One region of the Proteus sp. CA142267 genome, then DNA from elsewhere that is predicted to be linked to it. Evidence: predicted binding sites of a transcription regulator. Region 1 holds the regulator's gene; the other holds the start of a gene.
The links. The regulator LexA, encoded in region 1, represses DNA repair genes until DNA is damaged. The targets are predictions, from matches to a motif close to TNCTGTATGTACATACAGNA.
Positions count from the first base shown of each region.

Region 2: the regulator LexA is predicted to act here: its motif matches at 2,432-2,451, upstream of C0T34_RS04425 (DinI-like family protein).

Region 1 covers NZ_QPMG01000015.1:25,111-29,546, forward strand. The annotation lists gene plsB (glycerol-3-phosphate 1-O-acyltransferase PlsB) at 1-820, opposite strand, end outside; gene C0T34_RS17420 (diacylglycerol kinase) at 951-1,322, shown strand; gene lexA (transcriptional repressor LexA) at 1,450-2,061, shown strand; gene zur (zinc uptake transcriptional repressor Zur) at 2,266-2,796, opposite strand; gene ssb1 (single-stranded DNA-binding protein SSB1) at 3,000-3,527, opposite strand; gene uvrA (excinuclease ABC subunit UvrA) at 3,780-4,436, shown strand, end outside.
Region 2 covers NZ_QPMG01000001.1:940,570-945,005, forward strand. The annotation lists gene C0T34_RS04405 (universal stress protein) at 203-640, shown strand; gene eco (serine protease inhibitor ecotin) at 719-1,198, opposite strand; gene C0T34_RS04415 (DUF465 domain-containing protein) at 1,463-1,678, shown strand; gene C0T34_RS04420 (YecH family metal-binding protein) at 1,790-2,029, shown strand; gene C0T34_RS04425 (DinI-like family protein) at 2,161-2,406, opposite strand; gene C0T34_RS04430 (nitrous oxide-stimulated promoter family protein) at 2,586-2,936, shown strand; gene C0T34_RS04435 (GNAT family N-acetyltransferase) at 2,914-3,471, opposite strand; gene C0T34_RS04440 (polymer-forming cytoskeletal protein) at 3,553-4,068, opposite strand.

The sequences.
Region 1 (4,436 bases):
TTAATACGCGATCACTAATACGCACCGCTTCATATGAGAAATTAGCTGCAATTTCCTCCATGATATCTGTGGCATTTTTACGCGCTTTATCAAGTGAGATTTTCTTCGCTTTTGATTCATCTTCAATCGCTTTTTCAATGGCTTTCGATGAGAGCAATTTATTGAAGAGATCTTGGCGTGCTGGCAATTTTGGACCAACAGCCGCTAAACGCTGACGTGAAAAGTGGATACGCGCAACACGCGCAAGTTTTCGAGCTATACTGGTGTCAGTACCGTGTTCGTTCGCCATTTCACGCATTGAAACAGTGGGTGAAAAACGAACAAAGCTATCACGACCTAACCAGAGGATAGCGATAAATTTTTGGATACCGTTAAGCACACGTAAATGTGGAACGCCATTATGGCCTTCACGACCTGGAGAGCGTCCAAACATCACGGAAACCGGCAACATCTCGATATCAAGATGTGGGTTATTACGATGTGCATCAAGATAAGCGTGGAATGTCTTCACGGAATCTTTACGAGGATCGGGCGAGTAGTAACGGAATACTCTTGGGCCGTCATCAATAAAGACATATGCAGGAAGCTTAGTTCCACTGATTTCGATAGGTTGCAGCGGATCAGGCAATCCTAAAGAGAGACACTGCTGTCGTAATGTCAGTAAGTCCGCCTTTGAATGATAAGGCAGAACATAAAGGAAAGATCGCGACGTATCTAACCCTAATTCAGCGATAGGATCAGTCGGAACTCGTTTGCTTTTTACCAATAATTTTAGTGGTAAATTCAATGTGTTATAATATAGTTTACGCCAAGCTGACATAAATAGTTGTAGCCTCTTATTAGCAATACTTCGAAAGCATAACAGAAAGTCTTTCGTAGATCTGTGGTGCTGTGACAATATTAATAGAGAAAAGTGGCAAAATAATCGTTTGTTTTCGATAGAGTTTATTATGGCTAATCAAAATAAAGGTCTTACCCGAATCATCAAAGCCGGTGGCTATTCATACAAAGGCATTCGTGCCGCTTGGATTAATGAAGCCGCTTTTAGACAAGAAGCAATTGTGACCTTGGTTGCAATTATCCTTTCATTTTTCATCGATGTCAGTGGTCTAGAGCGCATTTTACTCATTGGTTCCGTTGTATTGGTTGTGATCTTGGAACTAGTAAATAGTGCAATAGAAGCCGTTGTCGATCGAATTGGATCTGAATACCACGAATTATCCGGACGTGCAAAAGATATGGGTTCTGCCGCCGTTCTGATCGCTATTATATTGGGATTATTTACTTGGGTAACCATTCTTTGGGGGCATTTCTTCGCATAAAGTTAAAAAATTCGATTTTTGTCGAAAAATAATCCAAAGATGCGTGTTTTATATTCATTTAAGGTTTCAAATCGTCATATACCTGTATATACTCACAGTCTGACTGTATAAACAAACAGGGGGCGGAATGAAAGCATTAACTGCAAGGCAGCAGCAGGTTTACGATTTGGTTCGTGATCACATTTCGCAAACGGGTATGCCACCAACACGGGCTGAAATAGCTTCCCAACTTGGGTTTCGCTCACCAAATGCGGCAGAAGAGCACTTAAAAGCTCTTGCTCGTAAAGGCGTGATAGAAATTGTCTCTGGTGCGTCCAGAGGTATCCGTTTGCTAATGGAAGAAGAGCCAGAAGGACTGCCATTAATTGGGCGAGTCGCTGCTGGTGAACCACTTTTAGCGCAAGAGCATATTGAAAGCCACTATCAAGTTGACCCAATGCTATTTAAACCAAGTGCAGATTTTTTATTGCGCGTTAATGGTATGTCAATGAAAGATATTGGCATTATGGATGGTGATTTACTTGCTGTGCATAAAACGCAAGATGTTCACAACGGGCAAGTTATTGTGGCTCGTATCGAAGATGAAGTGACAGTAAAGCGCTTTAAGAAAAGCGGTAATAAAATTGAACTTCATGCAGAAAACCCAGAATTTTCACCTATTATCGTCGATTTACGCGAACAAAGCTTTACTGTGGAAGGTTTAGCAGTAGGGGTTATTCGTAACGGCGAATGGCTGTAATTTGTACCAACGTAAGTCAATACAACTTATTTTATAAAGATGCAGATGATATGTAAGACCACAAAATCATCTGCATTTTTTTATTTCTAATTTGTATAAAAAAACACCATTTCACTACAAATGTAATTACAATATGATGTGTTTTAATTACGGAGGTGCTTATGACAACGATACAAGTCACCTGGCTTTTTGTATTTTATAAGCTCAACGAGGCTTATAGTCGCCGGTTTTTTTCTGCTTAAGGTTATCATCCATACTGTGATCATGATGGCAACCTTCAGGATGTGTACACTCTTGTGCTTCGTGGCACTGTGAACATAATCCATGAATTTCTATGACGCTATGTCGTAAATGAAATCCACTCTCTTTTGCTAGTAATGAAATTGCATCTTCAATTTTATGGCTATTCTTTTCAGTGACAGATAAACAACGGTCACAAATTAGCATTACTGACGTATGTTCAACATCATCAAAATGATGACAAAGTACATAACTGTTGGTGGATTCTATTTTATGGATAAATCCTTGCTCAAGTAAAAATTCTAACCCACGATAGACAGTAGGTGGTTTTGCTTGTGGCTCAACTTGGCGTAATAAATCCAATAAATCATATGCGCTGATAGCAGAAGGTTGCTGCATTATCAGACGTAATACTGCCAGACGTTGTGAAGTCAGGCGAACACCTCGTTTCTGGCAGATCTTTTCTGCCTGAGCGAGCAATTTCTCTTCATTCATGGGGATAAGATGCTCTCAGACGTTGTTAATGACACAGATCCTATCATATTTTTCAAGAGTAAACCTTTGTGTAAAGTGGGGTTTTGTGAAAATAACTGTGGTATTACGTCCTTTTTAAAAGTATCTGTTGTTAGAACAAAAAACCCAGCTTGAGCTGGGTTAATTTTTTAAGTGATTTTAGATAAATTGTTCTCAAGTAACTATCAGAACGGAATATCGTCATCAAAATCCATTGGTGGTTCATTGTTTGGCGCTGGTGCGGCAGCTGGTTGTTGTGCTGGGCGAGATTGTGCACCACCGCTAAATTGTTGTGATGCTTGTGGCTGTTGTGGTTGACCCCAACCGCCTTGACCACCTTGAGAAGGTGCGCCATCTTGGCCACCACGGCCGCCTAACATCTGCATTGAGCCACCAATGTTAACAACAACTTCAGTGCTATATCTGTCTTGACCACTTTGGTCTTGCCATTTACGTGTTTGTAACTGACCTTCGATATACACTTGTGAACCTTTACGCAGATATTCGCCCGCAATTTCCGCTAATTTGCCGAAAATTACCACACGGTGCCACTCGGTTTTTTCTTTCATTTCACCGGTTTGTTTATCGCGCCAGCTTTCTGATGTTGCCAGTGTTAGATTGGCAACTGCACCGCCACTTGGCATATAACGGATTTCTGGATCCTGCCCTAAATTACCGATAAGAATAACTTTGTTTACGCCTCTGCTCGCCATGTGAGGTACTCCTGCGAAAGTAAATTTTTTGAAATCATAAGCGAATAAGTTTATCACGTACGCTAAAATTTGAATATGACGTGTGATGAATTTCTCAATTGTGAACATTGTCGAAATTTTTCTGTCTCAAAATGACAGAGTTACATCACCATTCAATTTCACTATATATACTGTATATCCATTCAGTTAACTTTGTGTCATAATTATCCGATTCTTTCTTTTTCGGCGACTCTCTCAATCCGGGATATATTCATGGATAAAATCGAAGTACGGGGCGCTCGCACCCATAATCTAAAAAATATCAACTTGATCATTCCTCGCGATAAACTGATTGTTATTACGGGGCTTTCTGGCTCAGGTAAATCTTCTTTAGCCTTTGATACGCTTTATGCAGAAGGGCAACGACGCTATGTGGAATCGCTTTCTGCTTATGCTCGTCAGTTTCTTTCGTTGATGGAAAAACCTGATGTTGACCATATTGAAGGTTTATCCCCCGCTATTTCGATTGAGCAGAAATCTACGTCGCACAACCCACGTTCGACAGTGGGAACGATTACAGAAATTCACGACTACCTACGTCTCTTATTTGCACGTGTTGGTGAGCCTCGTTGTCCTGATCACGATATTCCGCTCGCCGCTCAGACGGTCAGCCAAATGGTTGATAATGTACTTGAACAACCTGAAGGCAAGCGCCTAATGCTTTTAGCGCCTGTGGTGAAAGAGCGTAAAGGCGAGCATATTAAGTTACTTAATAATCTTGCCACTCAAGGTTATATTCGTGCTCGTATTGATGGTGAGGTGTGTGATCTCTCCGATCCACCAACATTAGAGTTACAGAAGAAACATACCATTGAAGTGGTTATTGACCGCTTTAAGGTTCGAGACGATCTGGCTCAACGTTTAGCTGAA
Region 2 (4,436 bases), on a different contig from region 1:
TTTCTGTCAACAAGTTAAGGTATATAACTTATTTTTCATTATATTGTTAATATTATTTCAGTCTGTTTTTAATTTTTAATGCTTAATAATGTAAAGCAGTAAATAATCATTCTCACTCTTATTTAAAACACAGATCACAGCTATTTTTTACTATTAAGCGATAATGGTAAATATTTTAAACTAACGCTAAGTGAGGTTTGTAATGTATAAGAAAATCCTAGTTCCCATTGATATTTTAGAAGATGAACTTTCTCAGGAACTAATCGCTCACATTGAACAAATAGCAAAGGTGGGTAAACCTGAGATCCACTTCCTCACCGTTATTCCTAATGCTGAACTTTTCTTTGGTATCGAGTTTGCTGCAATTCCTGAAAAATTCAAAGATTCGTCAGAACGTACTCGTCTTGCTTTTGTTGCACTACAAGAAATGATTAAAGATGCAAAAATTCCTGATGAGCAAATTGTATGTAATGTTGGCGTTGGTAACGCAAAAGATGAAATTTTAGAATATGCCCGTCACATTGATGCTGATTTAATTGCGATTGCGTCACATAGACCTAATGTTTCTTCTTATTTATTAGGCTCAACAGCGTCATCAATTGTACGCCATGCCAAAATGTCAGTTTTAGTTATTCGCTAATATCTAGCTAAAATAACAACAAAGCCCTTTGTCTCAACAACAAAGGGCTTTTTAGTAAACACTAAATAAAGTTGGTCGTTATTTTTTAACTGAATCTTGAGTCGTCTCAGCTGCTGACCAAATACGATACTTCACATCAACATCTTTTGGTGCATAAACAACAATAGGTAATTTGCTGTTATAACGAATAAAGGCATCTGATCCCATATTTGCTTGTACAAAGGCATCTTTTTTCGTATTGTCAGCACATCCCATCATTGTTGACATTGGGCCATTTAAATCGCCAACAACATAATAGCTATAACCCCAACCTTCTAAATTCTTTTCATCTAGATCCGCACCAAACCACTGATGGTTGCAATCTACTTTCAGTTCTTTACCAATAATTAATTCAACTTGGTAATTGCTTTCATTATCTTTTTTCTCTAACTCGATAACATGACGAACTTGATTTTCTTGAGCCTTAGGATAAGGTGCAACTTTATCTAAACTGTCGGTAGCTTGTGCACACGCAGATAAAGACATTGCTGCTACTAAAGATAATATTACTTTGTTCATCACTCTCTCCATATTTACAGCGAACACTTCGCCGCTAACAAAATTATTCAGATGTTTTTATTACTCGTTATCCGAATACTAATATTTTTAGTGTTTGAATGCTAACATCTTAGTAAATAATACTATGAGTGGATAATTCCGAATGTTTTAAAAAGAAAAATCACGTTTTTTCATGAAATGTAAATTTGTGATGCTCTACCATGCAGATAACCAATCTATGATTATACTGAAATAGAGACCCAATTTCTTTTCATAGGAGGTTATATGTTCTCAGATCAACAATCCCTTGTTTCTCAATTAAGAAATAGTGATCCCCGCTTTGAAGCGCTCTACGATAAACATCATCGACTCGATCAAGAAATTGCTAAACTAGAAGGCCCAAACGGAGCTGGCTATAACGACGAAGTTGCCAAACTAAAAAAAGAAAAGCTTCATCTCAAAGATGAAATGCAAAAAATACTTCAGCGAAGTGAAAAATAAGATTCTTTTTAAGCGATGATATAATGTCATCGCTTTTTATGATTAAAAACAAAGATACCCTCTTATAAAGATGCATAATTAATGTATCTTTTATTTTTTAGGGTACTCAATATGTCATCAATACATGGTCATGAAGTTTTACAAATGATCCTTTCTTCAGAGACTGCATTTACTAAAACATCGCTAATTGATGCTATCCATAAACAATTCGGTAATGACTCACGTTTTCATACGTGCTCAGCTGAAAATATGACAGCAACTGAATTAGTTGATTTCTTAGAAAGGAAAGGTAAATTTATTCCAGCAGAGGGTGGATTTACAACGAGTGAAAATAAGATTTGTCATCATTGATAGATATACAGTTTTAAAGCCCGATTGTCAGTGATTTCCTTTTCTATGTTATTGGCTTTTTATATAAACAAGTAAAAAGCCAATTCATTCTGACAATCGTAATTACTTTATTTGCTAAATTTTACTGCACTTTATTCATCGTCTGTTTGCAACCAACCATCATCTTCCCAAACGCTTTGAATAAGTTCCATTATGTGTTCATGCTTAGTTTCATCTTTTATGCCTGTGACTTGAATTGAGTTCATGCTACTAAAGGCAATACGAAACTGCATATCTGGATATTCTGGAATGATCTTTTTTCTCAGTTCGTGTTCTAAGAGCGGAAATAATGAGTCAGTTATCTTAGATTGTTTATTAAATAAAATTTCCACACGCATTGGTTTCACCATTTAAAGGCAAATAAACTGTATATAAATACAGTATTATATTCTAAGAAAAAAGAAAAGTCTTTTTGACAAAATTTTTTATGATTACGCATTAAATAATATTTTAGCGTCTCTATAGGCTTAATGATAAGATGTATAATAAATGCAACATATTACTAAGAGAGAAAGGTATGTCAGGAAAAAGAATAAATCGTGAGAAAAAAACTATTCAAAAAATGGTTCACCTTTATGCTCATTCGCATCCTGAAGCTGACTCAGATTATTATCAACAATTAATCAATTATTCCTATAACCGATTAGATAAATGTCGCTATGGTGAAGATAAACCGGCCTGTAAACAATGTCCTATTCATTGTTATCAGCCAGCCAAACGAGAAACAATGAAACAGATCATGCGCTGGGCTGGTCCACGAATGTTGATTTATCATCCAATCTTAGCAATACGTCATCTTATTGATGATAAAAAACCCGTTCCCCCTCTTCCTGAAAAAAAACGGACTATTCGTTCGACTGAAAAGTAAAATCAGACTTCTTCAGACGATATAAAACATGCTCAGCGAGAGGATGTGCTTTATCTAATGCTGGATGAAAGAAATTATTAGATTGATGCATACCTAGTTTTTGCATTACTCCTTGAGATGGAAGGTTTGAAACTGCGGTAAAAGCGACAACCTCTTCTAATCCCAACGTTTCAAACGCACATTTAAATACAGCTAAAGCTGCTTCATAGGTATAGCCTTTTCGCCAAAATTTTTGCGCAATCCGCCAACCAATTTCTACGCAGGGATAAAATGGCAAAGATGCTGCTGGAATATTTAACCCCACAAAACCAATAAATTCTTGAGTTTCTTTTAATTCAACAGCCCACATTCCCCATCCATTTTGCTGAATAAATTTTTCTCGGATAGTCTCAACCATATTATCACTTTCTAGTTGAGATAAAGTGCAAGGAAAGTAGCGCATCACTTCAGGTGAAGAGTTGATTTCAGAAAAAAATGGCGCTTTATCACTCTCACGCCATTCTCTTAGGTGTAGTCTGGGAGTATCTAAATTCATCGTTATTCTCTATTTATATAAAATTAAGACAATAGCGATAAAATAGGATAAGCAACGAACAATGAAAAGAAAAATGGTACTTTATTTTTTGTTTTCTTTTAGTTGGTTTTCTACTGGAGCAACAACTTTGTCTTTATTTGCATTAGAGCTTTCTTTTATTGAAACAACACGTTGTTGAGCAACTGATTTTGCTTGATGTTCAACTTGCTCTGATTGCCCAGTAAAAATACCACCACGCTTAATAGACATACTGCCACAACGACTAGTACCACGTAATTCACCGTGTTCTAAGATATCTAAATTATTTGCAGCACAGATGCCTTTTACAAAACCATCAATAATAATATCAGGTGCTGTTAATTCACCTTCAACCTGTCCCGCATGCATAACACGAATAACGCCATCTTTGACATTAATATTGCCGGCTACTTTACCCCAAATTTGGATATCACCTTCAACATTAATATCGCCTTGGAATACCGTTCCTTTTGCAATAATCGTGTATAGTTTTTGCTCTGGCATCGGTTTTTTCTCTTCTGTTATTACTGGTGCAACAGGCTCTGCTGCTTTTGGTGTTTCAGTTTTACGACTAAACATAGTGGCTTTTTTTAACCTCAACGTCATAGAATAAATAATAATGCTAAAAATTAGGATTAGAATAATCAAAAACTCGCCTGCCATCTGATAACGCCAAAAGGCAATTAAGGCAAGAGTCCAAATGATCCATATCCCGCTGAATATAATATTTCGCAGTGTTCGCTTATTCTCCATAATTAGCTATATCCTTACCTCCCTGACAATAAATACACTTATGCATTCACCATTCTAATAAATAGATGACAAGCATAATGCCAGCAATAAGGCTATTATTACCTTTTAGTTTTTTGATTTGTTCCTTGACCGAAATAAGATTTAATTAAATTAAGTGATAAAATCACTATTTTAATAATTTACATTCGATGTGA